2 regions of the Cyanobium sp. Tous-M-B4 genome follow, and region 2 is predicted to be linked to the other one. Evidence: predicted binding sites of a transcription regulator. Region 2 holds the regulator's gene; the other holds the start of a gene.
The links. The regulator NtcA, encoded in region 2, controls nitrogen genes in cyanobacteria. The targets are predictions, from matches to a motif close to GTANCNNNNGNTAC.
Positions count from the first base shown of each region.

Region 1 (15,261 bases), 320 kb from region 2:
CCCCAAGCATCGAATCGCTGCGGAATACGGCTGGGTCGAGGAAGTCGTCGTCGATGCGCCGGTAGATCACATCCACCGGTTCGGGCCCGGCCGTGCTGCGCATCCACACCCGGTCGTCCTGGCAGATCAGGTCGCGGCCCTCCACCAGCTGGATGCCCATCTGCTGGGCCAGGTAGCTGTGCTCGAAGTAGGCGCTGTTGAACACCCCGGGGGTGAGCAGCACCACCTTGGGGGTATCGGTCCAAGGGGCTAGCTCCCGCAGGGTTTGCAGCAGGTGGGAGGGGTAATCGTCGATCGGTTGCACGGTGCGGCCGGCAAACAGGCTCGGGAACATCCGCTTCATCACCCGGCGGTTTTCCAGGAAGTAGGCGACGCCGGAGGGACAGCGCAGGTTGTCTTCCAGCACACGCCAGGTGCCCTCGCCGTCGCGCACCAGATCAAGGCCGGAGATATGGCACCAGCGTCCCAGGGGCGGCTGGAAGCCCTGCAGTTGGGGCCGCCAGCCCTGGGAGCTCTCCACGTCCTGCCGCGGAATCACACCGTCGTTGAGGATTTTTTGGGGTCCATAGACATCGGCCAGAAATAGGTCGATCGCCTCTAGCCGCTGGAACAGGCCTGCTTCGAGGCGTTGCCAGTCCGCGCTACCGATCAGCCGCGGCAGGGGGTCGAAGGGCAGGATGCGCTCACCCCCCTGGCTGCCGGAGCCATTGAGGCGAAAGGTGGCCCCCAGCCGCCGCAGCAACACACCGGCTGCTGCGTGATTGCGGTTCAGTTCATCGAGGCCCAGCTGGCCTAGGGAGGAGAGCAGAGGGCGTAGGGCAGTGCGAGGCTGATCAGGGGCGCTGAAATATTCGTCGTAGCCCCGATTTGGTCTGTATTCGGTAAACATGCCGCGCCACCTGCCATGGCGGGATCATGTCCACCCGCTGGGGTTGACGCCGGTGTGGATTGATACGGATGGCCAGCTCCGTCTCTGGCGGCTTCCTTCCTCGGCCATTAAGGTGAGACAACGGCAGCTCTTTGGGGCTTTTGTGATGCCCAGCCATCTCCCCAATCTTGCTGGCGATGCCTCCAGAGCGCCTGGGGTCTCCTGGTCCGAACCCTTCAGTAAAGATCCAGGGCGTTTTGAGGCAGAAACAATCCTCACCGGGGATGAATACCTAGAAATCCTGGGTCCCGACGATGGTCAGCGCCGCTTTGAAAGGTTGGTGGCGCCACCTTGTCGTCCGGTGCCGATTCAGCTGCTCAGCCCAGATGGCGAACCCCGCACCGAGTGGTTTTATGCCGACATCCTCGATATCAGCCTCGGTGGCTTGTGCCTGTTGATCACCGAAAACCATGAGTTACAGGTAGGTCAAAGACTGCTGGTTGATTTCAAGGTGCATCGGGCCACCGACTTGCATCGGGTGGCTGGCTTGGTGCGTTGGTTTGTGCGCTCCGGCACCGTTACCACCATGGGATTGGGCTTCAGCGAACCCCTGTCCCTGCTTCCCCAGCTGCTGCCGGAGCGGCGCAATCGCCTGCGCGACCCCAACACGGTGGCCGATTAGAGCAGGAAGTAGCGCTGGGCCATTGGCAGCACCTCGGCTGGTTCGCAGCTGAGGTGCACCCCATCGGCGAACACCTCATAGGTCTGGGGGTCAACCTCAACATTCGGCAGGGCCGTGTTGTTTTTCATTGAGGCCTTGCCGATGTCGCCGCGGGTGTTGGTCACTGGCACGCAGGGGCGTTTCAGGCCCAGCTGGCGGGGTAGGTCGGCATCGAGGGCTGCCTGGCTCATGAAGGTGAGGCAACTGGGGGCCAGGGCGGCCCCAAAAGCGGCAAACATCGGCCGGCCGTGCACCGGTCCGGGGGTGGGGATCGAGGCGTTGGCATCGCCCATCTGGGCCCACACGATTGAGCCGCCCTTGATCACCAATTCCGGTTTCACCCCGAAAAAGCCCGGCTTCCACAGCACCAGATCGGCAAGCTTGCCCACCTCCACCGAACCGATCTGGGAATCAAGCCCGTGGGCGATCGCCGGGTTGATCGTGGTTTTGGCGATATAGCGCTTCAAGCGGGTGTTGTCGTTGCGCCCTCCACTGGAAGCGGCGTCTTCGGGCAAGGCGCCGCGCTGGACTTTCATCTTGTGGGCGGTCTGGAAGGTGCGGGTGATCACCTCGCCCACCCGGCCCATGGCCTGGGAGTCGCTGGCGATGATCGAGAAGGCGCCCAGGTCGTGGAGGATGTCTTCGGCGGCAATCGTTTCGCGGCGGATGCGCGACTCGGCGAAGGCCACATCCTCCGGGATGCGTGGATCCAGGTGGTGGCACACCATCAGCATGTCGAGGTGCTCCTCGAGCGTGTTGCGGGTGTAGGGGCGGGTGGGGTTGGTGCTGCTGGGCAGCACGTTGGCTTCGCCGCAGATTTTGATGATGTCGGGGGCGTGACCGCCGCCGGCTCCTTCGGTGTGAAAGGTGTGGATGGTGCGGCCGCCGATGGCGCGGATCGTGTCTTCCACAAAGCCGGCCTCGTTGAGGGTGTCGGAGTGGATGCACACCTGCACGTCAAAGCGATCGGCCACCGTGAGGCAGCAGTCGATCGCGGCTGGGGTGGTGCCCCAGTCTTCGTGCAGCTTGAGGCCGCAGGCGCCGGCGCGCACCTGCTCTTCGATCGCTTCGGGGGTGGAGGCGTTGCCCTTGCCGTAGAAGCCCAGATTCACCGGCAGGCCCTCGGCGGCCTGCAACATGCGGGCCAGGTGAAAGGCGCCCGGGGTGCAGGTGGTGGCGTTGGTGCCGGTGGCCGGGCCGGTGCCGCCCCCCAGCAGGGTGGTTACACCGCTGGCCAGGGCCGTTTCAATCTGCTGGGGGCAGATGAAGTGGATGTGGGTGTCGATTGAACCGGCGGTGATGATGTGGCCCTCGCCGGCGATCGCTTCGGTGCCCGGTCCCACCACGATCGTCACGCCGGCCTGGGTGTCGGGGTTGCCCGCCTTGCCGATGGCGCAGATGCGGCCATCGCGCAGGCCGATGTCGGCCTTGACGATCCCCCACCAATCCAGGATCAGGGCGTTGGTTATGACTGTGTCCACGGCGCCCTGGCTGCGGGGTGTCTGGCCCTGGCCCATGCCGTCGCGGATCACCTTGCCGCCGCCAAACTTCACCTCATCGCCGTAGACAGTGAAATCTTTTTCCACTTCCAGAAACAGCTCGGTGTCGGCTAGGCGCAGCCGATCGCCGGTGGTGGGGCCGTAGGTCTCGGCGTAGGCGCGGCGGGAGATGCGATAGGGCATGGGGTGGGGTTGCCGGGATGGGCGTTAATCGAGCGGTCCGTTGACCAAGCCGTTGAAGCCGAAGATGCGGCGCTCGCCGGCGAAGGGCACCAGCTGCACCTCGCGGCTGTCGCCGGGCTCGAAGCGGATAGCCGTGCCGGCGGGGATGTCGAGCCGCAGGCCGCGGGCCGCGTCGCGGTCGAATTTGAGTGCGCTGTTGGCCTCAAAGAAATGGAAGTGGGAGCCCACCTGCACGGGCCGGTCGCCGCTGTTGGCCACCAGCAGCGTTGTCACGGGCCGACCGGCGTTCAGCACGATTTCGCCGGGCTCGGGCAGTAGTTCACCAGGGATCAGGGGGGGCATGGCGGATCGGGGTTGTGGGGCAGCGATCAGCGGATCGGGTCGTGCAGGGTCACAAGCTTGGTGCCGTCGGGAAACATCGCCTCGATCTGCACTTCGCTTACCAGCTCCGGAATGCCCTCCATCACCTGTTCACGGCTCAGCCAGGTGCTGCCCTCGGCCATCAGGGCGGCAACGGTCTTGCCGTCGCGGGCGCCTTCGATCACCTGAAAGCTGAGCCAGGCCACCGCCTCAGGGTGGTTGAGCCGCAGGCCGCGGTTGAGCCGCCTCTCTGCCAGCAGGGCGGCGGTGACTATCAGCAGCTTGTCCTTTTCCTGGGGGGTTAGGTGCATGAGCCAACTTTGGCAGCTTTAGGGCGCCTTGACCCGTTCAGCCTGAACCCAAGGGCTGTTCCTGGAAGGGCCATACCCGCGGCAGTTCCGGGGCGCTGAGGCCGCGTGCGGCCCGGATCCGGGCCCATACACTGGTGAACCAAAACCGGGCCGCCTGACTGGAAGGGCCGCGGTAGCGAGCGATCAGGCCCTGGTCTAGGGCTCCGCAGGCCAGGTCGCCCTCCAGGCCCTGGCGGTCGCTGCGGCAGTCGGCCAGCAGCTGGGCCAGGGCAGCGGCCCCCAGGGGCTGCGGCGCCGCCCACACCAGCGATCCCAGCACCGGTTGGCTCGCCATGCCGTGTTCTGCAGCGAGGCTGGCGCCGCTGATTTCCAGGGGATCCACCAGCTCCCAGCGGCGACCTTCGGGGCCGCGGCGACACACCTGCAGCCGTGAGCGCCAGCAGCCCTGGCCCAGGGTTTCACCAGCGGCACTGCGGCCCAGCCGTACGACGTCCATGCCCAGCCAGCTGGCCCCCGCTGCTAGCTCCACCGTGATGTTCTGCTCCAGCAGTCCGCCGGCAAACAGCACCAGCTCCTGGGGCAGCCATTCCAGGTCGCTGCCGGCTTCAAGGCTGAAGTGCAAACTCTGGCGGGCCCACTGGCCCTGCGGCACCAAGCGGGAGCGCCCCACCGAGCCATACACCTTCTGGGCCGCCACGCTGGTTAGCAGGGCCTGGCTACCTGGGGCTAGGTAGGCCCGCACCGTCAGTTGGTCGCCCCCCACCAGGCCGCCGGCGGTGTGCAGGAGGGGCAATTCGCAGCGGCCGTCTGCCTGGGGGTAGGCCCGCTGCAATTTCAGGGGGGAGGTGGCCCAGCCCTGATGCACCGTGACCAGCGGCTCCCCCGGACTGCCCTGCCTGGCCTTGAACTCCAGCTCAGCGGAGCCGTGCCAGCGGCCTGCCGCAATGGTGTTGGGATGATTCACCAGGCATGCTGTTTAAAGACCATGGTGCACCCGGCGATGGCCAGCTCCGAGCCTGCTGCCCAGCCTTTGGTGCTGAGTGAGCGCGGGCTGGCGGCAAGTCCGGGGGATGTTCCTGCCTTGGTGCTGGCCCTTTCAGCGGCGGAGCGCACCCAGCTGCGGGGGTTGCGTTGCACTGTCTGTGGCAGGCAGGTGCTGCTGCAGCTGCGCCGGGGAGCAGCCCTAGAACCCGGTGAGTGGCTGGCCGCCACGGCTGCCGAACCGCTGGTGCAGGTGCGAGCGGCGCTGGAGGAGCTGATGCAGGTGCGCAGCGCCGATCCCCTGGCCCTGCTCCAGGCCGCCTATCACCTTGGCAATCGCCACGTGGCGATGGAGATCAGGGCTGGTGAACTGCGCCTGCTCGCCGATTCCGTGCTGGCCCATCTGCTGGAGCATCGCGGCCTGCAGGTGGATCAGCTGCAGGCTCCCTTTCAGCCCGAGTCTGGTGCCTACGGCTCCGCTCATAGCCACAGCCATGACCACTAGCCGGTTGCGGTTGTTTCAACTGATCAGCCCGGCGCTGCCGGTGGGGGCCTTCAGTTATTCGGAGGGCTTGGAGGTGCAGGTGCAGCGCGGGCTTTTGCTGGACGGGGCTGGGGTGAGGGCCTGGCTGGAAGCTGAGTTGCAGCGCGGCACCTTGGCGCTGGAGGCGGCCAGTTTGCCCGGTTTGCTGCTGGCTGAACCAGCCGAATTGCGCGAGCGCGATAGCTGGTTGCTGGCCCTGCGGGAGGCGGCGGAGGTGCGCGCCCAGCAGCGCCAGATGGGGGCGTCGCTGCTGGGGCTGCTGGCCGATCTGGGCTTCAATCCGCCTGCCTTGAACCTGGCTTGGCCGGCAGCCTTTGCCCTGGCAGGCCGCGCCCTGGAGGTTGCCGCCACCGAGCTGGTGGAGGCCTACTTGTATGGCTGGGTGGCCAACCAGCTCAGTGCGGCGTTGCGGCTGGTGCCCCTAGGACCCACCGAGGCCCAGCGCCTGCAGCTGGGCCTGGCACCTTTGATTGCCGAGCGGGCCCTGGAACTGGTGGCTGCCGATCCCGATCAGCTTTGGAGCGGTGGTGTGGGTGCGGGTCTGGCCCAGTTGCGCCATGCCGAGCTGTACTCCAGGCTGTTTCGCAGCTGAGCGGATCGGATGAGCAAGCTGCGGGTGGGCGTGGCTGGGCCGGTGGGCTCGGGCAAAACGGCCCTGGTGGAGGCCCTGTGCCGGCGACTGCGCGATCGTCTGCAGCTGGCGGTTGTTACCAATGACATTTACACCCAGGAGGATGCCCAGTTCCTCACCCGAGTTGGGGCCTTAGAACCCGAGCGCATCCGCGGCGTCGAAACCGGTGGCTGCCCCCACACCGCCATCCGCGAGGACTGTTCGATCAACCGGGCGGCGGTGGCTGAGCTGGAGGCGGCCTTCCCCGATCTGGATCTGGTGCTGGTGGAGAGCGGTGGCGACAACCTGGCTGCCAGCTTCAGCCCGGAATTGGTGGATCTTTGCATCTATGTGATCGATGTGGCCGCTGGCGACAAGATCCCTCGCAAGGGCGGCCCGGGGATCACCCGCTCCGATCTGTTGGTGATCAACAAGATCGACCTGGCTCCCATGGTGGGAGCAAGCCTTGAGGTGATGGCAGCCGACACCGAATGCATGCGCCCTGGGCGCCCTTGGTGCTTTACCAACATCCGCAGCGGCGAAGGACTGGAGGCGGTGGAGAAGTTTTTGTGGGCTCAGCTGCCCTGATTAGCTTGTATTTACTGAATCGTAGCAACCACTACAAAGCCAAAGTGTGACAACTGGATACCTTCCAGTGACCGCTAAATAGCAGCGGAACATTCAGCGGTTTCCCGTAGGAGTTTTTATGAAGTCTTCCCTGATGCGCAAAACCACCATGCGTTATGTCGCTGGTGCTACGGCGATGGCAGCCAGCCTCTCGTTGGTGGCCTGCGGCGGCGGCGAAAAAGCCTCTGGCGATTTTGACGGTGAAGTGAAGGTGGGGATTCTGCATTCCCGCTCCGGCACCATGGCCATCTCCGAAAACACGGTGGCTGAAGCCGAGTTGATGGCGATCGAGGAGATCAACGCCAAGGGCGGGATCACCATCGATGGCAAGAAGCTGAAGATTGTTCCCGTCGAAGAAGATGGTGCCTCTGACTGGCCCACCTTTGCTGAGAAAGCTAAAAAACTGATCGATCAGGATCAGGTGGCTGTTGTGTTTGGTGGCTGGACCTCAGCTAGCCGCAAGGCGATGTTGCCGGTGTTTGAGGCCAAGGATCACTTCCTCTTCTACCCGATTCAATACGAAGGTCAGGAGTGCTCCAAGAACATCTTCTACACCGGTGCCACCCCGAACCAACAGGCTGAGCCGGCGGTCTCCTGGCTGCTCAAGAATAAGGGCAAAGACTTCTTCCTAGTGGGCTCCGATTACGTGTATCCGCGCACTGCGAACACGATCATGAAGGAGCAACTCAAGGTTGAGGGCGGTAATCTGGTGGGTGAGGACTACCTGCCACTTGGCAACACCGAGGTGGCGCCGATCATTGCCAAGATCAAGCAGGCCCTGCCCAAGGGTGGTGTGATCGTTAACACGCTTAATGGCGACAGCAATGTCGCCTTCTTCAAGCAGATGAAGGCTGCTGGCATCACCCCTGCCAATGGCTACTCGATCATGAGCTTCTCAATTGCTGAGGAGGAGGTTGCGGCAATTGGCCCCGAGTATCTTGAAGGCACCTATGCGGCCTGGAACTTCTTCCAGAGTCTCGACACCGCGGCTTCCAAGAAGTTCACTACTGATTTCAAGGCCAAGTACGGCGAGAATCGGGTCACCAACGACCCGGCTGAATCCGCTTACAACATGGTCTACCTCTGGGCCGCTGGAGCGGAGAAGGCCAATAGCGTTGATGACAACGCAGTGCGCAAGGCGCTAATCGGTGTGACTTTCGATGCCCCCCAGGGCAAGATCGAGGTGCAGCCCAATCACCACACCACCGAGCTGGTGATGATTGGTGAAGTCCAAAAGGACGGCATGTTCAAGATCATCGAAGACAAGGGTGTGCTTAAGCCAATTGCCTGGAACCAGTTTGTTCCAGAAACCAAGGGTTACACCTGCGATTGGACCCAGGATCGTCCTGATGCTGGCAAGTTCAAGATGTGAGCCTTCGGCTTGCCCATTGACTTCAGATCGGGGGAGCTTGTCTCCCCCTTTTCACTTCGTTTTTATTTTTTCCTCTTGCCGAGCCCTGTTGGGCGCCATGGATCTTCTTTACGACACACTCTTCAATGGCCTAGCCATCGGTTCTGTACTGGTGCTGGCCGCCCTTGGCTTGGCCGTTGTCTTTGGCTTGATGGGGGTCATCAACATGGCCCACGGCGAGTTGATGATGCTCGGCGCTTACACCACCTTCGTGGTGCAAAACCTATTTAAAAATGGACCCCTGGAGGGTCTTTTCCCCATCTACATTTTGGTGGCGATACCACTTGCTTTTTTAGTGAGTGGCCTGGCGGGCTTGCTGCTGGAAAAAACCGTGATTCGGCGCCTTTATGGCAGACCGCTGGAAACTCTCTTGGCCACCTGGGGGGTAAGCCTGATTTTGCAGCAATTTGTGCGCTCGGTTAGCAGTGCTTTTGTTGTGGGGCTTGTGGTGGCCGTGGCTCTTGGCTTGGTAGTGCCACGGTTGTGGCCCAGCTCCTGGGCTCAACGGCGCTGGACCCCATTGCTTGGAGTGGCTAGCTGGGTTATTTCTGGCCTGCTTGGCATCATTCTGGCCTCCGGACTGGGTGGTGTTCGGGTGCTGGATCAGCCCTGGTTTAGCGCTCGCAACCTAGACGTCACTGCTCCCCTGTGGTTGCGTGGCTCGGTTGAACTTGGCGGTGTCAATATGCCAACGGCACGCCTGTTCATTGTTGCTCTTACGGCGATTTCACTTGTGGCGGTGCATTGGTTTCTGCAGAAGAGCGTCTGGGGTATTCGCATCCGGGCCGTTACCCAAAATCGCTCAATGAGTGACTGCTTGGGTATTCCCACCGAAACCGTAGATGCACTCACCTTTTTGGTGGGATCGGGCTTGGCTGGAGTGGCTGGAGTGGCTGTGACTTTGCTTGGCTCGGTGGGCCCAAACCTCGGCGGCAACTACATCGTTGACTGCTTCATGGTGGTGGTGTTGGGAGGGGTTGGCAAACTTCTCGGCACGGTTGTAGCGGCCCTGGGTATCGGAGTGCTCAGTTATGTGATCGGTTCAGGCTCCCTACTGCTGCTCTGGCCAGCCATGCCAGCCGGCCTCAATGAGCTGATCACATTTTTTGCCACCACCTCGATGGCAAAGGTGCTCGTGTTTGCCCTGATCGTCGTGTTCCTGCAGTTCAGGCCCGCTGGCCTGTTCCCGCAGAAGGGACGGCTGGTGGAGGCCTGAACCATGGCGAAATTGCGCACCTGGTTGCCTTGGCTGCTGCTTGTGGCAGCAGCGTTGGTCTTGCCGGCAATCCTGCCGCCCTTCCGGCTCAACCTGCTGGGTCGGTTTTTGTCGCTTGGAATCGTAGCCCTGGGTATAGACCTGATCTGGGGTTTTACTGGCATGCTGAGCCTGGGTCAGGGCATCTTCTTTGCCCTAGGTGGCTATGCCATTGGCATGCATTTGCAGCTTTTATCTCTAGCGCCTGGGGAGTTGCCAGAGTTTTTCGGGCTTTATGGGGTCAAGCAAATCCCTGTTTTTTGGCAGCCGTTTCAGTCGTTTCTGTTTACGGGATTGTGCATTTGGGTGTTGCCTGCCCTAGTGGCTGGTGTGCTTGGTTATCTGGTTTTTCGCAATCGCATCAAAGGGGTCTATTTCTCGATTCTTACCCAGGCGGCCCTGCTGGTCTTTTTCAACTTTTTTAATGGCCAGCAGAAGCTGATTAATGGCACTAACGGCCTCAAAACCGATACCGCCCGGATCTTGGGTGAGCTGGTGGGCAGTGATGTCATGCAGCGCAATCTTTTTTGGCTCACTGTGGCGTTGGTGATCGCTGCGTGGTTGCTCTGCCGCTGGCTCACCCGTGGTCGCTTCGGCGATGCCTTGATCGCCATCCGTGACGACGAGCCGCGGCTGCGTTTCACCGGCTACAACCCCACTGCCTACAAAACCCTGGTGTTTGCCATTGCTGGAGCCATGGCTGGCGTGAGTGGTGCGCTGTACACCGTGCAGTCCGGCATTGTGTCGCCCCAATACATGGCCGTGCCTTTCTCGATTGAGATGGTGATTTGGGTGGCAGTGGGTGGCCGCGGCACCTTGATTGGAGCCGTGCTTGGTGCCGTTTTGATCAACTACGCCAAGAGCTTGGTGAGTGAACAACTGCCGGAAACCTGGCTGTTTATCCAGGGTGGTTTGTTCCTATTGGTGGTCACGGCGCTGCCTGATGGGTTGGTGGGCTGGTGGCGTCAGGGTGGCCCGCGCCATATCCAGGCCATGGTTGGCTGGCCACCATTGGCGCCCACCTATCCAGGCTTGGATCTCGACCCTGCGGCGCAGGCGGAGCGCCAGGCGTTTCGGTCCGATCTTCCTCCTGGAGGTGCTCCATGACTGCGTCTAATAGCGCTCAATTGGTCGCCCCGTTGCTGGAGCTACGCGGGGTAAGCGTCAGCTTCGATGGTTTTTGGGCCCTCAACGATCTCAACCTCTCCCTGGCACCCGGTGAGCTGCGGGCCGTGATCGGCCCAAATGGGGCGGGTAAAACCACCTTCCTTGATGTGATCACAGGCAAGGTGCGCCCCACCAAAGGCGACGTGGTGTTTCGGGGGCGCTCGTTGTTAGGCATCGCTGAGCACCGCATCGCTCGGCTAGGCATTGGGCGCAAATTTCAGACGCCGCGCGTCTACCAAAACCTCAGCCCTCGCCGCAATTTGGAGCTGGCTGTTAAAGGCAGCCACTCACCCTTCAAGCTGTTGTTTGGCAGCCTCGATAGCCGTCAGCGCCAGCGCGTTCAAGAGTTGCTGGCCGTGGTTGGCCTCGAGGCCCATGCCTCCCGGCGGGCCGGCAGCCTTTCCCACGGCCAGAAGCAGTGGCTTGAGATCGCCATGTTGCTGGCCCAAGACCCTTATGTGCTGCTGGTGGATGAGCCGGTGGCCGGCCTTGCCGAGGAGGAGACCGAGCGCACCGGTGCATTGCTGCGCAGCCTTGCTGGCGACCACACCGTGCTGGTGATCGAACACGACATGGACTTCATCCGTGAGCTCGATTGCCCTGTGACCGTGCTTCATGAGGGTCACGTGCTTTGTGAGGGCACGATGGAGACGGTGCAGAGCGATCCCCGCGTGATCGAGGTTTATCTCGGTGTTGAGGACGACGTATGACTGCTTCTGCCACCATGACCACCCCAGCCCAGGGCGAATCCAGCCGCTTGTTGAGCGTGCGCGGGCTCAATGTTTATTACGGCGAGAGCCACATCCTGCGCAACGTCGATCTATCGATTGCGCCTGGTCAGATGGCCTGCCTGATCGGGCTCAATGGAGTTGGCAAAACCACCCTGCTGAAGTCGATCATCGGCCTAGTGCCCCAGCGCAGCGGTTGCATCGAGCTGGCAGGCAGCGACTGCGGCGGCCTGGCCCCCCACCGCCGCGCCCGGGCTGGCATTGGCTATGTGCCCCAAGGGCGGGAGATCATTCCCCAGCTCAGCGTGCGCGAAAACCTGCTGCTGGGTCTGGAAGCCCTGCCGGGGGGTATGGGTCGCCATCGCCATATTGACCCGCTGGTGTTTGAGCTGTTCCCGGTGCTGGAGAAGTTTCTGGCCCGCCGTGGCGGCGACCTCTCCGGTGGTCAACAGCAGCAGCTGGCCATCGCCCGGGCCCTGCTCGGTAAGCCCCGTCTGCTGCTGCTCGATGAACCCACTGAGGGCATTCAGCCATCGGTGGTGCTCGACATCCAGCGGGCAGTGAGCCGGATCATTCGAGAGACGGGGATTTCGGTGTTACTGGTGGAACATCACGCCAGCTTTGTGCGCCAATCCGACTCTTATTACGCCATGCAGAAGGGCGGCATTGTGGCCAGTGGCGCCACGGCCGATCTCAGCTCGGAGATGATCCAGCGCTTTTTGAGCGTTTGAGGCTAGAAAGAGGCTGATCAAAGTCATACAGAAATTTGATGCGCGCTTCCCTTGTGGCGGCCTTCGCGGCCGGTCTGTGCAGCACCACCCTGGTTGCTGGTTTGGCGCCAGCCCAGGCCCAAACCTGCCAGTTCTTAGCGCCGGTGGGTGGCGATGGCGTCACCAACGTCATCACCAAAACGATTGGTGCAGGCAATCCCTTTGGCCGGCCCAATTGGAACACTGATTTCTTTGTGACCCAGCCCTACGGCAGCTACAAGTTTTTCTTCACCGCCAACTCCTCGGTGAGCGCCACGTACCCTATTCAGGGCTATCTCAAGTTCACTGACGGCTCCAGCTTGCAGGTGATCAATGAGTCGTTTGCACCCCAGATGGGCACCGGCCGCATGTGGGGCCCCTTCCCCGCCATTCCCGGCAAAACCGTGAGCCAGCTCAATTTTAAGATTGGAGCCAGCGCAGACCAGGCGGCTACTGGTTTCACCTATCGCATTTCCACCATGGGTTGCAACTGAGCTAGTCGGGAGCTGGTGGCGATCGGAAATACCACTAAGGCCCAGCTAGCTAGCGCAGCCAGCTGGGCCAAGAGACCCAGCGGCACTGAGGTGATGGCCACGATGCCGCCGAGGTACAGAAACCACCAAAGTCCATGACGTAGCTGCTGACGATCGGCAAGGGCAAACAGCCCGGCCGGCACCAGCACGATCAGGCTGGCTCCTCGCAGGGCGCTGGTGCCGCACCAGCTGATCGCCCAGGTGGCCAGCACGAAGGCGGAGCTGCACCAGACACCGGCCCATGGCAATCGGTAGGCCCGTTGGGTATCGGGCAACTGCTGGCGCAGGGCTATCAGGCTTACCGGGCCCATGGCCAGGGCGATCACCAAGGTGGCGGTGAGGAAGCTCACCACGGTTTGCCAGCTGGGGCCGTTGAGCAGCATCAACACCCCCATGGCCAGGCTCACTAATAGGGCAACTGAGGGCACGGCCTGGCGGTTGAGCCGCCCAAAGCTGCTGGGCAGCAGCCCGCAGCGCCCCATCATCCAGCTCACCCGCGCCGAGGCGCCCATGTAGGCCATGGCCGTGGCGCTCGGGGAGATCACCGCATCTAGCAGCAGCAGCCGCGCCACCCAGCCCAGACCCAGGCCCATGGCCAGGGCCACCAGGGGTCCGCCGTGGGCGGTGAGCTCAAGCCGGCCCCAGCCGCCAGCTAGTTGGTCGGGGGGGATGGATACCAGGAAGGCCAGCTGCAGGATTAGGTAGATGCCAAGGGAGATGGCGAGACCAAGGGCCATGGCCAGGGGCACGGTGCGCTGGGGCCGGCGGGTTTCGCCGGCCAGATCCATGGCGGTGCGAAAACCCAGCAGCGAAAACAAAATTCCGCCGCTGCTGATAGCCGTCACCATGCCCCGCAGGGTTTCGCCCGGGGGTAGGCGGCTGGCGGCGAGATTGCCCCAGTGGCCCGAAGCCAGCATCAGCGTGACCGAGATCACCAGGGGTATGGCCAGCTTCCAGGCGGTGAGCCCGTCGATCCAGCGGGCTAGCCAGCCCACCCCTGCCAGGTTGATCCAGGCCAGCATTGCCAGCAGGGCCGTGGCCAGGGCTAGGCCCGGACCGCTGAGCACCTGGCCGCTGCCCCCATCGGCCGTCAGCCAGGGGAAGCTGCTGGCTAGGTATTGCATCACCGCCAGCACCTCGATGGTGGGCAGGGCCAGGTAGGCGATCCAGGCGCTCCAGCCGCCGATGAAGCCGGCGGTGCGGCCGTGACTGAGCAGGGGGATCTGGGCCAGGGCGCCGGAACTGCTCACCAAGGAGCCCAGTTCGGCAAATACCAGGGCCAGGCTGAAGGCCAACATTCCGCCCAGTAGCCAGGCGCCGAGGGCTGCTGGGCCGGCACTGCGGGCGGCGTAAAAGGGGGCAAACAGCCAGCCTGAGCCAATAGTGCTGGTCACTACGGCGAGGGTGAGGCTGCGCAGCCCCAGCTGGCGCGAGAGTTCGGAGTTGGTCATCGACGGGTCATGGGCTGGCCTGCAGGAGTTGTCGCCAGAACGTCTCTGGCTTCTGATTGCCGCCGCCAGATGGAGCGGAGTTAGCTATCGGCAGGGCGCCCAGGTGGCTGATCGGCCGGCAGCCCAGGCTGTTGATCAACATGGCCGCCTCCCAGCTGGCCAGATCTTGCTCGTTGACCGGGGCTTCAGTGATCAGGCCCCGATCCAGACCCCGCTGCCGCATCACCCCAGGCAGGCAGCCGCTGCTCAGGGGCGGGGTGATCCAGGAGCCCCCGCTGCACACCAGCAGGTTGGCGCTGGTGCCGCAGCAGAGGCCGCCGGCGGAGCTGGCCAGCAGGGCGTCGTCGGCGCCGGCCTCCAGGGCCTGGCGGCGGGCCTGGATCGAGGCCCCGTAGGCGAAGCTCTTGCAGCGGCTCAGCAGGCTGGTGGCGCTGCGGGTTTCGGTGGCACTAACGATCACTCGCACCGGCTCAAAACACGGTTTGAAGGCACTGAGCTGCAGCCAGAAGCTGGGGCTGTTGATGCAGGGCGGGTCGATGCCCCGTGCACCGCTGCCGCGGCTCCAGTTGAGCCGCAGGGCGCCGCTGCTGCCAGGGGCCTTGCCGATGCCGCTGCGCTCGATCGCTGCGGCGATCAGGGGCTGCACGGTCGCCGCTCCTGGCGGTGGCGGCAGCCCCAGCAGCGCCGCCGAGCTCTGCCAGCGACCCAGGTGTTCCCCCAGCAGCCAGGCTTGACCTGCTTCCACCAGCAGGGTTTCAAACAGGCCATCGGCCAGCAGCAGGCCCCGGTCGCTGATCGGCAGGGTCAGGGTCTGCGGTGTGCCCCAGCGCCCTTGCCCGGTGCCGTCGCCCAACCAGGCGATCGGGGCGCTCATGCCAGGGCCTCCAGCAGCGGTTGCAGTTTCCAGCCCAACTCCTCGGCTTCGGCGGCGGGGTCGGAGTCGGCCACGATGCCGCAGCCGGCGTGGGCCCGTAGGCGCTGGCCGCGCAGCAGCAGCGAGCGGATCAGGATGTTGCTGTCGAACTGGCCGTCGACCCCAAGCCTGAATAGGGAGCCGCAGTAGGGCCCCCGCGGCACCGGCTCGAGGCCATGCAGGCGCTGGCAGGCGCGGATCTTGGGGGCGCCGGTGATCGACCCGCCTGGCCAGCAGGCCCGCAGCAGATCAACCGTGTCGAACCCCGGCTGCAGCTGGCCCCGCACCACCGAGGTGAGGTGGTGTACCTGGCGGTAGCTCTCCAGCCCCACCAGCTGGGGCACCTGAAT
Region 1 is NZ_JAGQBA010000001.1:345,631-360,891, forward strand. Features, by position in the region: gene KBY73_RS01740 (circularly permuted type 2 ATP-grasp protein) at 1-889, opposite strand, end outside; gene KBY73_RS01745 (PilZ domain-containing protein) at 1,002-1,550, shown strand; gene ureC (urease subunit alpha) at 1,547-3,271, opposite strand; gene KBY73_RS01755 (urease subunit beta) at 3,296-3,613, opposite strand; gene KBY73_RS01760 (urease subunit gamma) at 3,640-3,942, opposite strand; gene KBY73_RS01765 (urease accessory protein UreD) at 3,980-4,906, opposite strand; gene ureE (urease accessory protein UreE) at 4,943-5,428, shown strand; gene KBY73_RS01775 (urease accessory protein UreF) at 5,418-6,059, shown strand; gene ureG (urease accessory protein UreG) at 6,069-6,665, shown strand; gene urtA (urea ABC transporter substrate-binding protein) at 6,784-8,076, shown strand; gene KBY73_RS01790 (urea ABC transporter permease subunit UrtB) at 8,174-9,331, shown strand; gene urtC (urea ABC transporter permease subunit UrtC) at 9,335-10,477, shown strand; gene urtD (urea ABC transporter ATP-binding protein UrtD) at 10,498-11,247, shown strand; gene urtE (urea ABC transporter ATP-binding subunit UrtE) at 11,262-11,996, shown strand; gene KBY73_RS01810 (hypothetical protein) at 12,035-12,508, shown strand; gene KBY73_RS01815 (APC family permease) at 12,478-13,998, opposite strand; gene KBY73_RS01820 (aminotransferase class IV) at 14,006-14,872, opposite strand; gene KBY73_RS01825 (anthranilate synthase component I family protein) at 14,869-15,261, opposite strand, start outside.
Region 1: a site for NtcA is predicted at 6,687-6,700, ahead of urtA (urea ABC transporter substrate-binding protein). Genes of this name have one in related genera too.

Region 2 (15,261 bases):
AACTTCAAGGGTCGCCAGGGCTCGGCTAGCGGCCGCACCCTGCTGATGAGTCCGGCGATGGTGGCTGCGGCCGCAATTGCCGGCAAAGTGTGTGATGTGCGCCAGATGATTAACACCACGCCATGATCGCGGCCATGACCACCCCCAGCTTCCCCTTTGGCCCTGTCTCGGCTGTGCGCGGCCGCGCCGTTGTCATCGCCGGCGACGACATTGACACCGATCGAATCATTCCAGCCCGCTTTCTTAAATGTGTCACTTTTGACGGGCTTGGTGAGCAGGTGTTTGCCGATGATCGGGCCGAGCTCTTTGGGGAGCACCCCTTCGATCGAGCAGAGCTGCAGGGAGCCTCTGTGCTGGTTGTGAACCGCAACTTTGGTTGTGGCTCAAGTCGTGAGCATGCTCCCCAGGCGCTGATGCGCTGGGGTATCCGGGCGGTAGTGGGGGAAAGCTTTGCTGAGATCTTCTATGGCAACTGTCTGGCCTTGGGAATCCCCTGTTTCACCGCATCCCACGCCAGCGTGCTGAGCCTGCAGGAGCAGCTGATCGCTGATCCCGACCAAGAGCTGAGCTTGTCGCTGGCTAAAGCCACCCTGGAAGCCTCCCGAGGTCAGCTTTGGCAGCTAGAACTCCAGGCTGGTCCCCAGCAGATGCTGGCTTCTGGGCAATGGGATGCCACCTCCCAGTTACTGGCCCACGACAGCGAGCTGGCGCGCACTGCTGCATCGTTGCCCTACATCAACGGCTTCTAGGCCTGGGCACGAATGGTGTGCCACTGCCAGTGAAGTTGAAGTCGTTGAGTTTGACGCGGATGCCGCCGATGCCGTCGTAGGGGCTGTAGTAGACCCCGAGCTCGTAGGAGCGGCGTTGCAGTTTTAATTCCACATAGGAATAGGAAACGTCGCCATAGAATTCGGAGCCATTGTCAATGTTGAAGGTGGCACCAGCTTCCAGCACAATTGGGCCATAGATCTGTTGAGCTGCTTGAAAGCTAAGGGTGCGCAGATCTACTGTGCGATCAAAGCCAAAGGGACTGGCTCCATTTAAAAAGGTGCCGGCGATTGATGCAGAGAAGCGGGTGTAATCGAATACGGGTCGATCAAACTGTCCTAATGTGAACGAAGGCCCACCCCACAAGGTGAGGGTGTTTTGGTTGGCGCCATCGCTATAAGTGGCCGCGTAGCCACTGGCTCCGAAGTTGATTCCGAAGCTGGGTGCGACCGGTATGGGCGAATAACGCAAGCCTCGCTTGGGATCTTCGCTGGCATCAAGGGCAGAGCCCTGCCAGAGCTGCAAAGTTGTGCTGGCTGCCAGGTTGGCATAGCTACGCCATAACGTGTCTAGCGTATCTGTCTCAAAAAGTTCTGCTTGGTAGGAGCCTGATTGGACTGCCCAGTTGAGATTGATTGGCTCAATAAAGGGGGATTTGCGAGAAGTTTCTGGATTTTTGTACTGGTTTAATAGCGCATTTCCCGCTAGATTGGCGCCGTAGGAGTAAACTACTGTTTGCAGCCCAAGGCTGCCGTTGTAAATCCGCTCTCGGTATGAGCCAAATAAGCTGGCATTGGCGCTTGAATGGCCGGGCAGGCTGAAGGGAGCCGTCAAGCTTGTGTTGCTACGGGTCCCGGCTCTGAAATTATCAGGATTGAAGGTAGATAGGCTGGCTTCTGCATTCAGAGAGAGCCAGCCCATGGGCAGATTGAGTGCCGCCAGCAGGCCAAACATGTCGCCAATCTTGGCTGTCTGTTCGCTGCCCGGACTGGCCAGGTTTTGACCGGAAAGGGCGTAACTACTGGTGCGTCCTTCTAGTGCCCGCTGCACATTCAGCTGGGGTTGGAGCTGAAGGCTTCCCCGTTGGCCCAGCTTGATTGGCTCTAGGTTGTAGCCGAGGAAAAACCCATCACGATCTTGCTTGTCGGTGTCGAAAGCAAGCCGACCTTCCTCAGCGCCGATTGTTGTGTTGGTGATTGCTGGCAGGGAGACCTTGCCGTCCAGCAGGATCTGGGTGCTGCGGCTGTTGATGCGGGTCTTCCCTCGTCCATCCATTAAGGCCACCACTTTGCGGGCCAGGATCCATGAAGCTGCTGGTGTGAAAGGGTCATTGGTGAAGGCGATCTGCTCGGCAGTCCAGCGGTTGCCTCGGATTTGGATTTGGGCTCCCTGAAAGCGGACGCGGCTTATGGTGCCGGCTTTGTTGGTGGGCGGACGGTATTCCTGTCTGTTATTTAGCGAGTCGGTGGTGTCGATTACGGCAGCTAGATCAAGCTTGAAGCGGATGCTCCAGCTCTGCTGGAAAGCAACATCTCTGACTTTTGAATCCACCTCTGGCAGCTGCCCAATTTCAAGTGCTTTGGTAGTAGAGCTGCTGGGGTTTTGCGTTGATTGTCTCTGCTGCGGGCCGCCCGCCTGGGGTGGGCCGAAAGCAACTGATTCCAGTGCCCTATTTAGAGATAGAGCTGGAGTGGAGAGCTCACTGCCAAGGCAGCCTGCTGGTGCTGGCATGGTGGGCAGGCTGCTGCGACCCGGTGGCAACACCCGCAGCATGGTTCTATTGCCAGGATCTGCACTGAGTGGCGGACAGGCAAACGCTGGTTGGCTGACGTCAGATGGCTGACCGTTCGTTTTGGCCTTGGTCTGTTGAGAGTTGACTTCTTGAGAGCTGACCTCTTGAGAATTGATGTCCCGGGCAAGGGTGTCTTGGTCGATAACGCCATAGACGTCGTCAAGTTCACCGCTGCCTTCAAGATCGCTGTAGCGCAGACGGCTTGCCTGCAGGTATTGATCTCCTTTGATCAGGCGAATTTGCCCGCTGGCGTAGACACTGCGGCTGGCTTCAGCCAGTTCGACTCGATCTGCCAGCAGGCGCCAGCCGTTGAAGCGAGCTTCTACATTGCCGGTGGCAACAAACCGGCCTAGTTGCTGGTCGTAGCTCTGCTGATCGGCCTTGATAACAGCAAAGTTGGGAGCAGGGCTAACTGAACTAGCGGCTGTGACAGCCCCAGGCTGGCTGGGAATATCATTTGCCAGTACCTTTGGAGCAAAAAGGGCAGACAGGCAAGCTGCTGTTAATAGTTGGCGAGCGAGCCTCCTTAAAGGCCGTTTCCCCAGAGGCACTCGTTGGGAATTGCCAGCCAAATCCATCAGCCCTTAAGACCTTCTTGAGCCTGAAGTGTTGAAGGAAGCGTGTCTAAAATCGGCACCATTAAATAAGGCCCAGCAGGTCCCATTGGGGATCATCCCACAAACAGAATCAGGACCTTGCTTGCCTAGTGCCAGCTGATCAATCTTCCAGGTCTTTACGGCTCGGGGTGCGGCTAGGGTCACTGGCCAAAAAGCCGAATACAAAGATCCCAATAAAGAAGAAGACGACCGAATAAACCGAGATCTTGAGGGCGAGCATGGTTCGGCCTTGGGGAACGGCGAGCGGGTGACAGGGAGTGACAGGCGCGTTGAAGGGCCTAGTCGACCCCGCAGCTGCGGGATCATCCTATGGGACTCGGCTTGCCATCCAACGATGCCTGAGGCCTCAGGACTAGGGCAGACCCCACGGATTGAAACGATTCAGTCACGTTTGCGGCCAACCCATTCGCGCTTGGATCTCCAACCACTCTGGCGCTGCGTGCAGGCGGGAGGGCGGTTTGGCCCAGCCATTGACGATCCTTGGGGCCAGCAATGTCGTCCGGATTGGGCAGCTCGGGGGTTGGTGATTTGGCCGCGGGGTGGCCAGTGGCGGGAGCTACGGCTGCGGCTGGTTTGCCCGGAGACCTGGCTGCAGCTGCACCAGCCGGAGCCCGTTGCCCAGGCCCGGCTGGTGCTGCGCTGGTGGGCCGACCAGGTGGAGCTACGGGTTGATGGTGTGAGGGTGCATGGCGGCGACCTGTTCGACACCGCTTGCCGCTGGTTGCTGCCCGAGCGCTGGTGGCAGGGGGAGGCCCTGGAGCTGGAGTTACGCCTGCGCAGCCCCGTGCACGACGACGGTGCTCTGATCGAGAGCCGTCTTGAGCTCGAGCCCCTGGATCCAGCCGATCCGGTGGATTTGTTGGCTGAAACCAAGGCTGAGCTTGCCCAGCTGCGCAGCGGCGAACCGCCGACAGGTCGGTTTCATGTGTTGGGCCATGCCCACCTCGATCTGGCCTGGCTCTGGCCGGTGGCCGACACCTGGCAAGCGGCCGAGCGCACCTTCACCTCTGCCCTTGATCTGATCGAGCGCTTCGAGGAGTTGCATTTCGGCCACTCCACACCGGCCCTATACGCCTGGCTGCAGCAACACCGGCCGGCCCTGTTCGCCCGTCTGCAGCGCGCGGTGGCAGCCGGTCGCTTTGAGCCGATCAACGGCCCCTGGGTGGAGAGCGACTGCGTGCTGATCAGCAGCTCCTCCCTGCTGCGCCAGTTTCAGCTGGGCCAGCAATTCAGCGCCGCCAGCTTCCCGGAGCTGGAGCACTATTTGGCCTGGTTGCCCGACAGCTTTGGCTTCGCCAGCGGCCTGCCGGCCGTGGCTGGCAGCACCGGCGTGCGTTGGTTTTGCACCCACAAAATGGCCTGGAACGCCACCAATCCCTTCCCCCACCGGCTGTTTCGCTGGCGCAGTCGCTGCGGTTCCGAGCTGCTGGCCCTGATCAACGCCCCGATCGGCACCGATGGCGACCCCGTGGCGATGGAGCGATATCGCTTGGCTTGGCAAGGCGCGACCGGGGTTGAATCGGCCCTGTGGCTGCCCGGAGTGGGCGACCACGGTGGTGGCCCCAGCGCCGAAATGCTCGAGCAGCTGCGGCTCTGGCAGCAGCAAGCTGAGGCTGCTCCCCAGCATCACGGCAGCTTGCGGGGTTATTTGGCTGCCCTCGAGCCGCTGGCGCTCCGGCTGCCGGTGTGGCGCGACGAGCTTTACCTGGAGCTGCATCGCGGCTGCGCCACCTCGCGCCCTGATCAGAAGCGCCACAACCGCACGCTCGAGCGGCTGCTGCGGGAGGCTGAGCTGGCCCAGTCCCTAGCCGGCGAGCCGGAAACGGTCGACTGGCGAACGCTGCTTTTTCAGCAGTTTCACGACATTTTGCCCGGCACCTCGATTCCGGAGGTGTTCGAGCAGGCCGAGCCCCAGTGGCGGGCAGCGCGCCGCAGCGCCTGCCTGCAACGGGATCGGGCTCTGCAGGCCTGGCTAGGAGCTGATGGCGGTGAAGATGACGGTGTGGGTGTGGGTTGGTGGGTAGCCCAGCTCCAGCCCCTGCCTCCGCGGGCCCGCAGTCTGCGGGTGCCTTTGGGCAGCTGGAGTTGTGGCGGCGTCACGCTGCCGGCCCAGCCGGCCCGGGCTGGCGGCCAGTGGCTGCAGCTGCCGCCCTTGGCGGGAGTGGCCGCCCTGCCCCTGGAGCGAACGGATGCAGTGGCCGCCTCTCAGGCAGCTCAGGTTGAGGCAGCTCAGGTTGAAGCGCCGGTGTGGCGAGAGGGCTGGCGCTGCGGCAACGGTTTGGTGAGTTTTGAGCTGGGGCCGCGGGGCCTCGAGCAGCTGTGGGATAGCCAAGATCAGCCCCAGTTGGCAGGACCGCTGGCCTGGCGGCGTTTTGCCGATCGCGGTGAGTTTTGGGATGCCTGGGACATCGCCACGGGCTACCGGGACCATCCGCTGGCCTGGCAGTGGCAGGGCGAGCCGAGCTGGCTGGAGCAGGGCGAGCTGTGCACCAGTTTTGTGTGGCGGGGCCAGTGCGGGGCCAGTGCGGTGCGGCTGGAGGGGCGCTTACTAGCCAATACCCCCTGGCTCGAGCTTGTGCTCAGCGTTGACTGGCGCCAGCGCCATGAGCTGCTGCGCCTGGAGATCCCCTTGGCCCAGCCGGCCCTGCGCTGGGCGGCGGATACCTCCGGTGGCGTGCTGGAACGGCCAGCCCAGCCGGTCACTGACCGCGAGCAGGCCCGCTGGGAGCTGCCAGCGATCAGCTGGATCGCTTCTGTGGCTGTCGACGGCGGCTTGGCGGTGCTGCTCGATGGGCCCCAGGGGGTGTCGGCTAGTTCGGAGCAGTTGGGTGTGTCGCTGCTGCGGGCGCCTACTTGGCCAGATCCTGGCGCTGATAACGGCCTGCAGCGCTTGCGGTTGGCCCTGGCGCCCTGCCCAGCAGGCTGGTGCCGGGCCCAGGTGCCCAAGCAGGCGGTGGCCTTCAGGGAACCGCTATGGCTGCGGCCGGCGGCGGCCCAGGGCCGGCCTAAACGACATCAGGCCCTGCCTCCCCTGGACGAGGGGCTGTTGCTACTGGGCTGCCGGCCGCTAGGGGCGTCGGGGGACGTGGTGCTCACCGTGCAGAACTGTTCCCCTTGCCGCCGTTACCTGGAGGTGGGAGAGAGCTGGCAGCTGCTGGAGCGACTCGATGGCCTTGATCAGCCCTTGGTTTCCCAAAGAAAGATTGCCGAAGATCCCTGGCGGCTGGCGCCGTGGAGCTTGGGATTTTGGCGATTGCGCCCCTATTTGGCCTAGCGCTTAGCGCTCAGTCGTCGTGGTCGTCAAAGGGGTCGGTGAGGCCCTTGGAGGGCGGCCCGAAGGCTTGATACACCCCAAAACCGGTGAGCGAAAGCAGCACCGCCAGCACGGCGAGGGCCACAGAAAGGGCCGGGGAGCTGGTGGTGGCGGTGGGGTCCATGGAGGCGGAAGGGGGATGCAGGTGACGGGTTGCGTCACAACTCTCGACGGACCGCCGCAACGCGGTACGCGAGGCCCTTACAGTACTTAAAGCGAATCCATGCCCGAGAGGCTGCAGCAGACATGGCCCAACGCACCCGCCTCGGAGACATCCTGCGGCCACTCAATTCTGAGTACGGCAAGGTCGTTCCCGGTTGGGGCACCACGCCCGTGATGGGCATTTTTATGGTGCTCTTCCTGGTGTTTCTGCTAATCATTCTTCAGCTGTACAACAAGTCCTTGCTGCTCGAGGGCATCACGGTCAACTGGAACGGCCTCGGCTGATGAACGTGTTTGGCATTGGCCTGCCTGAGCTGGCGGTAATTGCCGCCATCGGGCTGCTGGTGTTCGGGCCAAAGCGGCTGCCGGAGCTTGGTAAAACCCTGGGGCGCACCTTGAAGGGTTTTCAATCCGCTTCCTCCGAGTTCGAAAAGGAGCTGCGCACGGCGATCACCACCGCCGAACCTGTCGCGGCTGAGCTGCCGGTTGCAGTTTCTGCAACTGAGCTTGTTTCAGCTGATGCCTCTGGGGCTGATGCTCCAGAGCTCATTGAGCAGCCTCTCGATGGTCCCGCGGCCTGAGTTGTCGTTGCAGTTGGTGGTGGGCCTGGGTAACCCGGGAGCCAAGTACGCAGGTACTCGCCACAACGTGGGCTTTATGGCCCTTGAGCGTCTAGTCGATTGCGCTGGCGGCGTCTCTTTTCGGCAGCAGCCAAAGCTTCAGGGCTTGGTGGCTGAGGTGGGTTCAGGGCCTGCCCGGCTGCGGCTATTGATGCCCCAGACCTTTATGAATGAAAGTGGTCGCTCGATCCGCGCAGCCCTTGACTGGTTTGGTTTCGAGCCTGCCCAGTTGCTGGTGCTGGTGGATGACATGGATCTACCCCTCGGCAAGTTGAGGCTGCGGGCTACGGGCAGTGCCGGGGGGCATAACGGCCTGCGCAGCACCATCAGCCACCTAGGTACCCAGGACTTTCCGCGGCTTCGTATTGGTATTGGCGCCCCCGCCCAAGATCCCGGCGAGCGCCGCGCCCGCACCGTTGGCCATGTGCTCGGACGCTTCACGCTTGCCGAGCAGCCCCTGCTCGAGGAGGTGCTGCGCGAGGTGGAGGCAGGTATTGGCCTGATTCAGCGCCTCGGCCTGGAGCGGGCTGGCAACCGACTCAACAGTTTTCAGCCCCAGGGCACGGCAGCCTGAGCCGATGGCACGCCTTCCCTCCACCACTGCCCAGTTGCGGGTGCTGCATCAGAGCTTCAGCCAGAGGGTGCTGGAGGGGGAGGTGAGTGCGGGCGGCTACCAATGGAGTTTCCGCTGGGCCTTTGACCGCGGTGAACTCAGCGTTGAGCCTTCATTGGGCAGAGCTCTGATCCAGGACGCTCTGCTGCGTTATCTGCTCAAGGTCGACTACCAGCTCGAGCCTGGCGGTGACTACGTCTTCACGGTTCGGGCCCGTTTTTAAACCGATTTAGTCTGCGGCGACCGGCTGCGGCCATTGCCTCAGCACCTCCTGGTTGCTGCGCTGCAGGGTCATCCCGCAATAGCGCTCAATCAGCAGCTGGGCGACCACATCGTCGATATCGCGGGGGGGCAAGCGCAAGCCCGCCGGCAGCAGTCGCCTCCAGCCCCTAGGGGGCCACAGCTGCCAGTAGCGCTCGCGGGCCGCCAGGGTGCTGCCGCTCTCATCCACCACAGCTAGCGCCAGCCGCTGCTGGCCAAGCCGGCTGCGCCAGTCTTGGCTGCCGGTGCCATTGCCGAGCACAACCTGATCAAGCCCCACTTGCTGCCAGCTTTTGAGCAGGGCGAGGCAGGCTTGCGGGGGCAGGATTGCAGCCTGCCGGATCTGGCCAAGGGCAGGATCAGCAAGCACTAGACCGCATTTGCTGCGCCCGGGATCTAGGCCTGCCACCAGGCCCGCCGCAGCGCGCGTCATGGGCGGCGAGGGCCTGGCCCAGATTGGGATGGAGATGGGGCTGTCAACCAGCGCAATTCCACCGCAATTGGGTCGGCGGTGCTGGCGTTATTGATGGCGAGTGCTTCTAGTAGGGCAACCTGGCCTGGCTGGCGCTCGCTCAGCTCCCGGGCCAGATTTTTAAAGCTGGCCGCATCGAACTGCAGCCCTTCCACCAACGTGCCCTGGCGCTGGGCTCGGGCATAGGCAGCGGCCAGCAGCAGGTTGAGTCGCCGCGAAACCGGCTCCAGGGCTGTGAGGTCGCCCTCGATCGTGGTGCTGGCCAGCACTTCGCCGGCCTTAACTACTGGGCGGTTGGGGCGTAGGTCTGGGAAGGCAAGCACCTGGCGCTCGCCCCGTAGCACGTTGGCTGCCGAGAGAATGCTCACCACCCAGCTGCCGGGCTTGGCGAGCAGGCCTTCCAGCTTGCTGATGTCATTTTTGGGTACCAGCAGGATCTGGCGATCGGGGGGCTGGCCGGGCAGCACCCGCCTGAAGGCGTTGAGATTGGCCTGCTGCAGCAAGGCGGTGATCACATCCTTGGCCTGCTCGGGGCGCTCAAGGGTCACCTTGGCGCTGGCCAGGGTCTGACCGCTGCTGAGCACCACGTCTCCGCGGCGCAGAGCAATCAGGTTGCTCTCCAGGTCTTTAAGTTCTTGGGCTCCGGCGCTAATCCGGCGGCGCACCTGGGCTAGTTCCGCTTCGGTGCGGCGGATTTCCGCATCCCGCCCCTTCACCTCCTCGCTGAGACGGCTGCGCTCCAGCTCCAGCCGGTTGCGCTGGGCTAAAAGTGGCGCCAGCTCTTGGCGCAATTTGCTGGCGCGGGCTTGGGCCTGCTCAAAGCGCGCCTGAGCCTCGCGTTTGCCCTGTTCAGCCCTCGCCACCTCCAGGCGGCTGCTAGCTAGTTGGCTATTGCTGCGGCTCAGTTGGCTGCGGCTGGTTTGCAGCCGTTGCTCCAGTCGATCGAGTTCAAACAGGCCCGTGCGCAGCCGCTCGCTCACTAAGAGCATCAGGCCGAGGGAGATGGCACTGATCAGGCTGCCTGTGAGCACCGTGATCAACACGGCGGTGCGGCGGGGCCGCATCCCCAACAGGCTCAAGCGCGCCTTGCCCACCAGGCTGCCGAGTCGGTCGCCCAGGGTGGAGAGCACCCCCCCTAGGGCGAGCAGAGCGAGGATCAGCAGCCAGCCCGTCACATACGTCCGCGAAGGGCCCCAGTATCTCTGGCGTTCAGCTGAAGCGCTTGGCTAGGGCGATTGGATCAAACACAGTGATCTTTTTGCGGTCGATCTGAACCAGCCCGTCGTTGCGCAGGTCGCCCAGCAGGCGAGTGATTGTGACCCGGGTGGAGCCAATCGCTTCGGCAATCGCCTGGTGGGACAGGCGCAGATCAATCGTGATCCCTTCCGAGCTGGGAACGCCGAAATCGCGACACAGCACCAGCAGGAAGCTCACCAGCCGCGAGCTCATGTCGCGGTGGGTGAGGGTTTCGATCATCGTTTCGGTCTGCAGTATTCGCGAAGACAGGCCCTGCAGCAGCAGCAAGCCCACGCTGGCGTCCTGCTCGATCGCCCGGCGCACGGAGGTGGCTGGTGCGGTCACCATCTCGACCCTGGTGAAGGCCACAGCGTGATAAAAGCGGTCGGAGCGCTGGCCGGTAAGCAGCGACAGCACACCAAACAGACTGTTCTCACGCAACAGGGCCACGGTGATCTCCTCGCCGGATTCATATACCCGCGACAGCCGGACCGCTCCGCGCCGCAGCAGGTAGACCCTCTCGGCTGGATCGCCGGGAAAAAAAATCGTCTTGCCCCGTTCGATCGTCTCAACACTGCTGCCGGCCAGGCCCCGGATCACTTCCAACAGGGTGGGGTTGCCCTGGCCGGCGCTGCCCATGCCTGCCACCACGCCAGGGGCACCCGTCGATGGGGTGTTGGCGGTACGGCTAAATCCGTGGGTAGCGCCAACCATCAAGGTCTGGGCAAGTGCCGGGACCCTAAGGATCACCCGGGGGGCGGCTTGTAGCAATACACACGGTTTCAGACGACACCGCCGGCGCCCCCTGCGCACCAGTACGTATGTTTCCGCTAGGGATGGTGTCGTTTGCTTGTGAAGCGGCCCGATCCCGCTACATTCAGCTTCGCGGGGCCATGGGCTGCTCGCGGCTCCCCAGGTCTGTTTTCGATTTTCCAGGTTTTTATTCAGGTTGTTCATGACCGCGAGCTTGCCCGTCTCAGGCCTCACCTCCTCCTCTGGAGCTGGTTTTCCGGCGGTACAGCACCAACCTCAGCGCTCTGGTCATCGCCCTTTGGCTGTGGCAGCTGCGCCGGCATTGCGGCTAGTGGCCCAGTCGGAGGGCTTGCTGCAAATCCATACGGCGCCATTCCGCGGCAGTTTCGGTGCCGTGCTCAGCCAGGCCCTGCGTAGTGCCGGTTTGGGCAGCCGGGTGCTGGTTACTCAGTTTCTTAAGGGTGGCGTAGATCAGGGCCTCGGCAGCAGCGTCTGGCTGTGTGGGCGACTGCAATGGCTGCGGCCCGGTGTGCCTGCCTGTCTGTCAGAGCCAGCTGCCCACCAGGAGCTTGAGTTGTTGGAGGCGGTGCGCCAGGTGTGGGCCTTCAGCCGCGAGCAGCTGCTCAGTGGTGCGGTGGATCTGATGGTGCTCGATGAGCTGGGCTTGGCTGTGGAGCTGGGCTACATCGAGCAGGCTGAAGTGCTGGCAACCTTGGAGCGCCGTCCAGCCCATTTAGATGTCATTTTGACGGGGCCAGCCATGACTCCTGAGTTGATGGCCATGGCTGATCAGGTCACCCAGTTGCGCCGAGGCCTCTGATGCTGAAGAACGACCGCTGGATCAACGAGCAGGCTGCGGCAGGTTTGTTGCAGCCGTTTCAGTCGAGCCTGGTGCGCCACCTCGATCCCGAGACGACGGGCTCGCCGGTGCTCAGCTACGGCTGCTCTTCCTATGGCTACGACTTGCGGTTGTCGGCTAAGGAATTTTTGATCTTTCGGCATGTGCCTGGCACCGTGATGAACCCCAAGCGGTTCAATCCGGCCAACCTCGAACCCGCTCCCCTGCACGATGACGAGGATGGATCTTATTTTATCTTGCCAGCCCATTCCTATGGCTTGGGAGTGGCACTGGAGAAGATGAAGGTGCCATCAAATATCACGGTGATCTGCCTGGGTAAGAGCACATACGCCCGGCTAGGTATCATTGTTAATACGACGCCAGCGGAAGCCGGCTGGGAGGGTCACCTCACCCTGGAGTTCAGTAATTCTTCGGGTGCTGACTGCCGCATTTATGCAAATGAGGGAATTTGTCAGCTGCTCTTTTTTGAGGGCGATCCCTGCGAAACCACCTATCAAGATCGGGCCGGTAAATATCAGCACCAGCCCGAACGGGTTACGTTGGCGCGAATTTAAGCCGCCAGTTAATTATGTGCTTCTGCCCTATGGGGCGAGCCTGGCTTTATGCAAGCGGCTCTTTTCATACCAGTCAGCAAATTGGGGTGTCCAAGCCTGCAGGTGGGGCCACATCAATTCACAAAGTTCGCGAATTTCGAGCTGGGCGTCGAGCTTGGCCCGCAGGTCAAGGAAGTGCAGAAATGCTCGCAAGGTGAAGCTCACCACGAAGTGCTGGCGGTAGTCGAAGGGCAGGATGCCGCGGGCGTGCTCCTCGGCGAAGCCAGCCGCCAAAAGGTCGCGGTAACGAGACGCCGCAGCACTGCAGAGCTCTAGATCTACGCAGCGCTGCTCTTCGGTGTAGGCGTATTTTTTGCCTTGCCGGTCGCTATAGCTACCCGAGGGCCTTAGATAGAACACCTCCTCCAGTTCCAGTTCACCATTGGCGGCCTTGCAGATGCGATCGCCGGTGTAGCGCATCGATTGCACGTCAAAGCTCACCCCCACTCGGTGGGTACGCGCCTGCTGCATCACCGAGTGGGGAAACCAGCCAACGTTGAGCACGATTTGGGCATGTTCTAAGGGGCCGTAGTGACCGCGCTCGCCGGCGAGAAGTCGTTTGATGCAGATTTCCCCTGCCTTGCTCTCCTCGGGCCAGCTGCTGGGATCTGCTGCCACAAAGCCCTCGCTGTAGTCCTGATGCATTCCCGCATAAACGCACTGCTGGGGGTTAGGCGTGGCGGCGATCAGGTCAACGCGGAAACGGGAATCCATGGCGGGCGTCAACCGTGGCTGCGGGGTCCGGCCATCGTGGCAGTACTGGGCTCCGCTGCCGCAACTTCGCCAGCGGGTTGGCTCAGGTTGCTGACGGCCCCCACTCCGGCGAGGGGCGGCAGGGGTTCGCCGGCGATCAGGGCGCTGCTGAGGGCGCGCAATTCGTTGAGGCTGCGAGCGCCAATCGAGCGGCCCACCGCTTCACCGGCAGCGTTGAACAGCTCTAGTTGGGGAATGCCGTTGACGTCGTAGCGCTCCAGCTCCGGCTGCCAGCGCGGATTGTCAACGTTGAGCAGCACCACATCGAGCTGGCCGCGGTGTTGGGCTTCGATCGTTTCCATCGCCGGAGCCATGGTGCGGCAGGCGTCGCACCAGTCGGCGTAGAACTCCACCAGCGTTGGCTTGCCATTGCGCAAGGCCACGGGTAGATCCAGGGATTGGCGCGCCAAGCGCTCCAGGGGAGCCTCCGGATTCAGTCCGCCGCGGAACCACAGCAGGCCCGCTGCCAGTAGGGCCGCCAGCACAACTAGCAGCAGCCGTTCGCTTGGCCCCAGGCCGGAATTCGGGGTGGAGTTGGTCATGCCTGCACTTTGCCAGTGCTTGCTAGCGTTTTGCGGAGGTAAGCGTGCTGTTCCCGCGAACCGGATCCTCGTGAAACGGCGCCTCACCCTGCACTTTCCCCGCGAAGCGGTGCATCAGCCGATCACCTACCGGCTTGCGGTGGATTTCGATATCGCCGCCAAGATCCTGCGCGCCCAGATTTCCCCCAACCAGAGCGGCACCATGGTGGTGGAGCTCTCCGGTGACATCGACGAACTGACGGCGGCGGAGGCCTGGTTAGAAAGTCAGGGACTCGGCCTCAACCGGGCGCCTGGTCAGATAGATGTCGACCGCAGTCTCTGTGTCGACTGCGGCCTCTGCTCGAGCGTTTGCCCCAGCGGTGCCCTCAGCTTGAGCCAGCCGGCTTGGCAGCTGCAATTCGATGCGCAACGCTGCTTGGTGTGCGAACAGTGCATTCCGAGTTGCCCTCTGGATGCGATTTCCCTGGTGCTGGCTCCCCCGTGATGGCGATGTTGCGTCTGCTGTTGCTGCCCTTGCGGGCGCCGATGCTGCTGGTGCTGGTGGTGATATCCGTTTACGAGGGGTTGCAGTGGAGCCAGCCCCTCGAGGGTGCGGCAGCGTCGGGGATGGGGCAGTTATCCAGCTTGTTCTGGTCACTTGACTGTCTCCACGCCTTGCTGGTGGTGGTGGTGTGCACCATGCCCGACCTGCTGCTGCAGCGGATTTCCAATTTGATGGCCGCCAGTCGGGTGATGAGCCTGGTGATCAGCCTGTTGATCGTCACGGTTGGTGGCCTCTATCTGCTCCACCTGAAAGTGCTTACCAATGTGCTGATCCTTGGCACCACTGTGTTGTTGGCACGCCTCGATCTAGCCCGGATTCGGGTGGCACCCCCGCCGGTGCTCCTGGCAGGGGTGCTGGGGGTGCTGGTGTTGTCAGGGGCATGGGTGGGCCGTTGGCTGGCCAGCGGTGGCTAGCAGCTAGCCATCGGCCTCTGCTGAAAGCTCCAAAGGTTGCCGAGCACTTTTTTGACGTAGAGCCTGGTTTCCGGATAGGGGATGGCCTCTATCCATAGCTCCGGTGCCTGTTGCAATTGGGGCGTCACCCAGCCAGCGGTGGCACCGGGGCCGGCGTTGTAGCTGGCAGCCATCAGCACGGGGTTGCCCTGCCACTGGCCCAGCAGTTGCTTTAGGTAGAGCGCGCCTAGTTGGGCATTGCGGGCTGGGTCGGTGAGGGCATCGCCTGTCAGGGGTGTGCCGGCCAGTTCGGCGGCGGTGGCTGGCATCAGTTGCAGCAAGCCGACGGCACCGGCGCCGGAGCTCACCCCCGGGCTGAAGCGCGATTCCTGTTTGGCTACGGCTGCCAGCAGGGTTGCCGGCACCGCGGCGGTTGCGCCAGCCTGCTCGAGCTCCGCCACGAAGCTGGCGGTTTGCAGGTCGCGCTCAAGCTGTTGGGCCAGGGCGCAGTTTCCATTCAGCGGTAGGCGCAGGCTGGCTTGCTCGAGTTGGCCGAGTCCCATCCAGTGGTCTCCCACGGCCCGGCGTAGCCGGCCTTCCGTAATCAGCTCCTGGGGACTAGTGGGGGGAGAACTCCGCCCCGTGCGCCAGTGCTCCCAGGCTTCCAGGGGTTGGCCCAGGCGCCAGAGCCGGTCGATCTGCCAGTCGCCGCTGCCTAGGGGGTGCCATTGGGGTTGCACAAGGGCTGGGCTGCTGCGGGGATCGAGGCTGAGATCGCCGCGGCCTAGGCGCACCGCCGCCCGCCAGCCGTAGTAGCCGCCGGGATGCTGTTTGTTCAGATCACTCCAGGTGCGTTCTGCTTTGGCGGTGGCGCCTTGCTGCTTCTGGCTGAAACCCAGCCAGAAGCGCTGGCGTCCCACCAGCCCCACCGGCAATTCGCGACCGATCGGCGCACTCAGCAGCGTTGTGGC
Region 2 is NZ_JAGQBA010000001.1:26,191-41,451, reverse strand. Features, by position in the region: gene leuC (3-isopropylmalate dehydratase large subunit) at 1-126, shown strand, start outside; gene KBY73_RS00255 (3-isopropylmalate dehydratase small subunit 2) at 135-749, shown strand; gene KBY73_RS00250 (DUF3769 domain-containing protein) at 736-3,111, opposite strand; gene KBY73_RS00245 (photosystem II reaction center protein I) at 3,278-3,397, opposite strand; gene KBY73_RS00240 (alpha-mannosidase) at 3,512-6,451, shown strand; gene psbN (photosystem II reaction center protein PsbN) at 6,462-6,614, opposite strand; gene psbH (photosystem II reaction center phosphoprotein PsbH) at 6,737-6,937, shown strand; gene KBY73_RS00225 (TatA/E family twin arginine-targeting protein translocase) at 6,937-7,233, shown strand; gene pth (aminoacyl-tRNA hydrolase) at 7,217-7,846, shown strand; gene KBY73_RS00215 (DUF3146 family protein) at 7,851-8,108, shown strand; gene KBY73_RS00210 (resolvase) at 8,115-8,579, opposite strand; gene KBY73_RS00205 (DUF3084 domain-containing protein) at 8,576-9,793, opposite strand; gene ntcA (global nitrogen regulator NtcA) at 9,828-10,568, opposite strand; gene KBY73_RS00195 (cob(I)yrinic acid a,c-diamide adenosyltransferase) at 10,810-11,427, shown strand; gene dcd (dCTP deaminase) at 11,427-12,020, shown strand; gene thyX (FAD-dependent thymidylate synthase) at 12,048-12,773, opposite strand; gene KBY73_RS00180 (thioredoxin domain-containing protein) at 12,782-13,354, opposite strand; gene KBY73_RS00175 (NIL domain-containing protein) at 13,425-13,838, shown strand; gene KBY73_RS00170 (hypothetical protein) at 13,838-14,311, shown strand; gene KBY73_RS00165 (lytic transglycosylase domain-containing protein) at 14,308-15,261, opposite strand, start outside.